DNA from 2 places in the Streptomyces sp. NPDC021096 genome. Region 1 is predicted to be linked to the other one. Evidence: riboswitches for the same ligand, from Rfam matches in the RefSeq annotation. Region 1 holds a riboswitch; the other holds the start of a gene.

Region 1 (3,395 bases):
AAGCTCTCGAAGGGCTTCTACGGCGAGGGGACGCACATCCCCAAGGCCACCGCGGAGGAGTACCAGGAGATCACCAGCGGCCACGGCCACCACTGATCCCCGCCTGCTGATCACAGTGAACTGATCGCCACAGCGAGAGCCCCGTCCATCGCATGGACGGGGCTCTTCGCCGTCCCCGGTCGTGGATAGGCTGGACCCGGGCCCCCAATCGGGCCCTGTGGACACGAGAGACCACCAGGAGTGTGGACCATGAACGTTGCGACCCCGGCAGGCGGCGAGCGCTCGGTGGCCCCCTCCTGGCCCCGCGTACTGGACGCCCTGCTCAGCGACGTCGACCTCAGCTCGGACGACACCGCCTGGGCCATGGACCGGATCATGCGCGGCGAGGCGACGAACGCGCAGATCGCGGGCTTCGTGGTGGCCCTGCGGGCCAAGGGCGAGACGGTCGCCGAGATCTCCGGCCTGGTGCGCGCGATGTACGCGCACGCCAACCTGATCGAGGTGCCCGGCCCGAGCGTGGACATCGTGGGCACCGGCGGCGACGGCGCCAAGACCGTCAACATCTCCACCATGTCCTCGATCGTCGTCGCCGGCACCGGCGCGAAGGTCGTCAAGCACGGCAACCGCGCGGCGTCCTCCGCCAGCGGCGCCTCCGACGTGCTGGAGAAGCTCGGGGTCAATCTGGACCTCACCCCGCGCCGGGTGGTGGAGGTGGCCCAGGAGGCGGGCATCACCTTCTGCTTCGCCGTGAAGTTCCACCCCGCGCTGCGGCACGTGGCGGCCGCCCGCCGCGAGCTGGGCATCCGTACGACCTTCAACGTGCTGGGCCCGCTGACCAACCCGGCCCGGGTGCGTGCCCAGGCCACCGGCGTGGCCGACGCCCGGATGGCGCCGATCCTGGCCGGCGTGCTGGCCGAGCGCGGCTCCTCGGCGCTGGTCTTCCGCGGTGACGACGGGCTGGACGAGCTGACGACGACCGCGACCTCGCGGGTGTGGATCGTGCGGGACGGCGCGGTGCGGGAGGAGCCCTTCGACCCGCGGGACGTGGGGATCGAGCTGGTGCCGGTGGAGGCTCTGCGCGGCGCCGACGCCTCGTACAACGCGGATGTGGCGCGGCGGCTGCTGGCGGGCGAGCAGGGCCCGGTGCGGGACGCGGTCCTGCTGAACGCGGCCGCGGCGCTGGTGGCGTTGGAGCCGGCGGACGCCCCGCTCGCGGAGCAGATCCGGGCGGCGATGGAACGGGCCGCTGAGGCCATCGACTCCGGCGCGGCGCGGCGGGCGCTCGAGCGGTGGGTGGCGGCCAGCAACGCCTGACGTCTCGCCCCGCGGAACGACGGTTCCGCGGGGCGATCCGTTTGTGCCATACTCCTGGCCAGGTCACGAGCGACAGCGATACGGCCCCGGCTTGCTGTCCGGCAACCCTCCTTCCGTGGCGGGGTGCCCCGGGTGATGACCAGGCCGCAGGCAGCGACGTCTGCGGCAAGCGCGGATCCCTCGCCAGGGATCCTGGTTGTCGAGGGAGATCCTTCCGTGATTCAGCGAATGCGTTAGGGCCTACGGCCCGTTTCCGGTAATTCCGTGCGCCCCTGTCCGGGCGCGCGCGTCCATCCATCGCCCTTGCCGGGAGAATTCGCCATGTCCGCATGCGCTGTTGACGCTGTTTCCACCACCGCACCGCTGCCCGTCCTCGGCCGCGACGTCCGCGTGCCGCTCGTCACCGGGGGCGAGGTGACGTACGCGGCCCTCGACTACGCCGCCAGCGCCCCCGCGCTGCAGCGGGTCTGGGACGACGTCGCCGCGTACGCGCCGTACTACGGCAGCGTGCACCGGGGCGCGGGATACCTCTCGCAGCTGTCCACCGACCTCTTCGAGAACAGCCGGGCGGCGGTCGCCGACTTCCTCGGCTGCCGCGCCGACGACCAGGTCGTCTTCACCCGGTCCACCACCGACTCGCTCAACCTCCTCGCCGCCGTACTGCCCGCCGGCTGCCGGGTGTTCGTCTTCGAGACCGAGCACCACGCCGCCCTGCTGCCCTGGAACGAAGCGGACGTCACCTACCTCGACGCCCCGCGTTCCCCGCGGCAGGCCGTCGAGGCGCTGGAGCGGGCGCTGGCCGACCGCGACCCCTACGGTCCCGCCCTGGTCTGTGTGACCGGGGCGTCCAATGTGACGGGCGAGGTGTGGCCCGTGCGGGAGCTGGCCGCGGCCGCCCACGCGCACGGGGCGCGCATCGTGCTGGACGCCGCGCAGCTGGCCCCTCACCACCCCGTGGACATCGCCGAGTTGGACGTCGACTGGGTCGCCTTCTCCGGCCATAAGCTGTACGCGCCGTTCGGCTCGGGCGTCCTGGCCGGGCGCGCCGACTGGCTGCGGGGCGCCGAGCCGTACCTGGCGGGCGGCGGGGCGAGCCGCGCGGTGGCCCGCCGGGCGGACGGCGGCGTGGACGTGGAGTGGCACGACAGCGCCGCCCGGCACGAGGCCGGTTCGCCCAACGTCATCGGCGTCTACGCCGTCGCCGCCGCCTGCAGGGCGCTGACCGACGCGGGCTTCGACCGGCTGGTGGCGCGCGAGCGGCACCTGGTCGACCGGGTGCGGGCGGGCCTGGCCGCGGTGCCCGGGGTGCGGGTGCTGTCGCTGTTCGGCGAGGACGCCCCGCGCGTGGGCGTCATCTCCTTCGTCGTGGACGGCTGGAACAGCTCGCACTTCGCGGCCGCGCTGTCCGCCGAGTACGGCATCGGGGTCCGCGACGGACTGTTCTGCGCCCATCCGCTGGTGCGAACGCTGCTGGGCGGCGAGCCGGACGCCCCGGGGGAGTGCGGCGCCCCCGACGAGGGGCAGTCGCTCAACGCCATCCGGGTCAGCTTCGGCGCCGGCACCCCCGACGAGCACGTCGAGCGGTTCGTCCGGGCCGTGGGGGAGCTGGTGGCCAACGGCGCGCGCTGGATCTACCGCACCGAAGGCGGCCGTTGCGTGCCGGACGTGGCCGCGTAGCTCCCCGCGACCCGCGCCCCTCGCGGGGCGCGGTGGTCAGTTGTCCAGGCCGATGGCGAAGGCCGCTTCCAGGTCGTGCTGCGAGTACGTGCGGAAGGCGATGTGCGTCTCCGTGGAGGCCACGCCCGGCACCTTGCTGATCCGGCCCGGGATGACGTCCGCGAGGTCGTCGTGCCGGGCCACCCGCACCATCGCGATCAGATCGTGCGCCCCGGTGACGGAGTAGACCTCGCTGACGCCCTCGAGCGCGGCGATCTTCTCGGCGATCTCGGGGATCCGGTCCACGTCGGTCTTGATGAGCACGATCGAAGTGATCACGTCGGCTTGTCTCCTTCGGTGGACCTGGCTGCGTTCTTCACTCTAGCCGCAGCCGTGCGGTGGACCCAGGCGAAGCCGAAGCCGAG
Region 2 (3,395 bases), on a different contig from region 1:
TTGTACGCGGCGGCGAAGGTCTCCGGCGGGATGTCGAGCATCCGCACCTGATGCCCGCCGGTGTCGGCCGGCGACAGTCTTCGGCCCGCCCGCCCGGCCGCCTCGCGGTCGCCGGGGCCCAGCGCGGCGCACACCCACACCGCCGCCGCCCCCTTGGGGTCCCGCCCGATCTCGCTCAGCCCCGAGACCAGCCCGCCGCCGCCCCGCCCCGCCACGAGCGAGCCGTCCTCGCGCGGCTTGTACGAGACGGGCCCCCGGTTGGAGGCCACGACGATCGGCGCGGCGGCGATCGGTGCGTCCGGCGTGTGCTCAGCGACCATGACCGCAGCCTTGCCCTTGAGGGAACCGCTCAAACGTACGCTTACGCGGCGCGCCGTCGGGCGTACTCGGGTATTCCGGCCATCGGCGGCCGCTCCTCGGTGTCCACCGCGTACGTGCGCGGCACGAACCCTTCCGCCGTGCGCTCGAACTGGGTGAGCGCCGGACGCACCAGATGGCCGCGTGCCAGCCGCAGCTGCGCGGTGCGGTAGATCGCGGCGGCCATCCGGCCCAGCGCCCGCCCGTCCTGGTGACGGTGCACGCGCACGCCGACGTCCACCTGCGCCAGCGCGTCCAGGCCCACCGTGTGCAGCGCGTCCACCAGCAGCCCCAGCTCCACGCCGTAGCCCACCGGGAACGGCAACTGCTCCAGCAGCGAGCGGCGGGCCGCGTACTCGCCGCCCAGCGGCTGGACGAAGCCCGCCAGCTGCGGCCAGTGCAGGTTCAGCAGCGGGCGCGCCACCAGCTCGGTGACCCGGCCGCCCTGGCCGGAGACCTCGCCCAGCGGACGGTCGTACATGCCCTTGACGAAGTGCACGCCCGGGTCGGTCAGCAGCGGGCCGACGATGCCGGAGACGAAGCCCGCGGAGAAGTCCTTCAGGTCGGCGTCGATGAAGCAGACGATGTCGCCGGTGGTCGCCAGCAGCGACCGCCACAGCACCTCGCCCTTGCCGGGCAGCGCGGGCAGCCGCGGCAGGACCTCGTCGCGGTGCACCACGCGCGCCCCGGCCGCCGCCGCGACCTCGCCCGTACGGTCCGTGGAGCCGGAGTCCAGCACCACCAGCTCGTCCACCAGGGGTACGGCCTCGGTCATCAGCTCCCGGCGGATCGTGGCCACGATGGCCCCGACCGTGGCTTCCTCGTTCAGCGCCGGCAGCACGACGCTGACCGTGGTGCCGGTGCCGCCCTTCGCGGCCAGAAGCTGGTCGAGCGGACGGTCTGCTGCGGACCAGGACCGCCGGGCCAGCCAGCGCTCCACCTCTTCCAGCACGTGAATTACTCCTCGTCGTGACACATCTCGCGGTGCGGACGGCCCTCTCGTGCGGCCATCCCTTCCGTTACAGTCTTGAACAACGCGGACGCCCGTCCTATGTCGGGGTCGTCGTGCGCACAAACGCCTGGGCCCCGCCCAGTGCCATACCGCTCATCCAGAGGGGCAGAGGGACACGGCCCGATGAAGCCCCGGCAACCCTCCAGCCGGTCTTGTCGTTCACTGCGGCGAGGCTCCCGGCGGGGAAGGTGCCAATTCCGTCTCACGACGAGGTTCGTCGTGGGGAAGATGAGGAGAAAGGGCCTCGCCTCCATGGCTGTGCAAGCCGTTGAAAGTCGTACCGTCGTACCCTCCTTCGGCCCCGCCGTCGCGCTCTCCTGCCGCGAGTGCGGCGAGCGCTTCGACCTCGGCCCGGTCTTCGCCTGCGCCGTCTGCTTCGGCCCGCTGGAAGTGGCGTACGAGCTCCCGGCCGGCGACCCGGAAGAGCTGCGCCGGCGCATCGAGGCCGGACCCGCCAGCATCTGGCGGTACGCCCCGCTGCTGCCCGTCCCCGCCGACGTCGCCGACAAACCGAACCTCAACCCCGGCTTCACCAAGCTCGTCAAGGCCGACAACCTCGCCCGCGAACTGGGCGTCACCGGCGGCCTGTACGTCAAGGACGACTCCGGCAACCCCACGCACTCCTTCAAGGACCGCGTCGTCGCCATCGCCGTCGAGGCCGCCCGCGCCTTCGGCTTCACCACCCTCTCCTGCTCCTCCACCGGCAACCTCGCCGGCGCGGTCGGCGCGGCGGCGGCCCGCGCGGGCCTGGAGTCCTGTGTGTTCATCCCGCACGACCTGGAGGCCGGCAAGGTCGTCATGGCCGCGGTCTACGGCGGCGACCTCGTCGGCATCGAGGGCACCTACGACGACGTCAACCGCTTCTGCTCCGAGCTCATCGGCGACCCGCTCGGGGAGGGCTGGGGCTTCGTCAACGTCAACCTCCGGCCGTACTACGGCGAGGGGTCGAAGACGCTCGCGTACGAGATCTGCGAACAACTGGGCTGGAGGCTGCCGGACCAGATCGTGGTGCCGATCGCCTCGGGCTCACAGCTGACGAAGATCGACAAGGGGCTGAAGGAGCTCATCGCGCTCGGGTTGGTCGAGGACCGCCCGTACAAGATCTTCGGCGCCCAGGCGGAGGGCTGCTCGCCGGTGTCGCGGGCGTTCAAGGACGGCCACGACGTCGTCCGGCCGGTGAAGCCGGACACGATCGCGAAGTCCCTCGCGATCGGCAACCCCGCGGACGGGCCGTACGTGCTCGACATCGCGCGGCGGACGGGCGGCGCCGTCGAGGACGTGACCGACGCCGAGATCGTCGACGCGATCAGGCTGCTGGCCCGGACGGAGGGCATCTTCGCGGAGACGGCCGGCGGGGTGACGGTGGGGGTGACCCGCAAGCTGATCGAGGCGGGTGTGCTCGATCCGGCGCTGACCACCGTTGTGCTCAACACGGGGGACGGGTTGAAGACGCTCGACGCCGTGGCGGCGGGGCCGACGGTGACGATCCGGCCGTCGTTGGACGCGTTTCGCGCCGCCCGCTCCTGAGCGGGGCTCCGCCCCGCACCCCGGTCCTCAAACGCCGGACGGGCTGAGTGTGTCCGGCCTACTCAAAGGTGATCCCATGAGCGTCAGCGTCCGTATCCCCACCATCCTTCGTACCTACACCTCCGGCCAGGCCGAGGTCAGCGCCGAGGGGGCCACCCTCGCCGAGGTCATCGCGTCCCTCGAGGCGAACCACCCCGGAATCGCCGCCCGGGTCCTCGACGAGAGCGGCAGGCTGCGCCGGTTCGTCAATGTGTACGTCAATGACGACGACGTGCGCTTCGAGGGCGGACTCGAGGCCGCCACGCCCGACGGGGCGGGGGTCTCGATCATTCCGGCGGTGGCCGGCGGCTGAGCGGGCTAAATCATTGGCCTAAGCTTTTCGCAGCGTTCCTGAGCAATTCCCTGGAATCGCCCCGCCCGTTAAACGGACGGGGTGATTCCGTCTGTTGAAGCGCGATACAGTTGGGGCGTTCCCCCTCCGGTGTCACTGCCGAACGCA

The links. A riboswitch is a leader RNA that binds a small molecule or an ion and turns the genes downstream of it on or off. The one in region 1 is predicted to bind S-adenosylmethionine.
Region 2: another riboswitch for S-adenosylmethionine. It lies ahead of thrC (threonine synthase); the one in region 1 lies ahead of AB0G59_RS14525 (aminotransferase class V-fold PLP-dependent enzyme).

The regions. Positions count from the first base shown of each region.
Region 1 is NZ_JBFADG010000008.1:119,001-122,395, forward strand. It holds gene AB0G59_RS14515 (cytochrome bc complex cytochrome b subunit) at 1-96, shown strand, start outside; gene trpD (anthranilate phosphoribosyltransferase) at 250-1,314, shown strand; SAM riboswitch class IV at 1,376-1,492, shown strand; gene AB0G59_RS14525 (aminotransferase class V-fold PLP-dependent enzyme) at 1,636-2,991, shown strand; gene AB0G59_RS14530 (Lrp/AsnC ligand binding domain-containing protein) at 3,028-3,309, opposite strand; gene AB0G59_RS14535 (rhomboid family intramembrane serine protease) at 3,306-3,395, opposite strand, start outside.
Region 2 is NZ_JBFADG010000010.1:152,523-155,917, reverse strand. It holds gene AB0G59_RS16615 (trehalose-6-phosphate synthase) at 1-320, opposite strand, end outside; gene AB0G59_RS16610 (glucosyl-3-phosphoglycerate synthase) at 362-1,309, opposite strand; SAM riboswitch class I at 1,460-1,604, shown strand; gene thrC (threonine synthase) at 1,622-2,896, shown strand; gene AB0G59_RS16600 (MoaD/ThiS family protein) at 2,973-3,248, shown strand.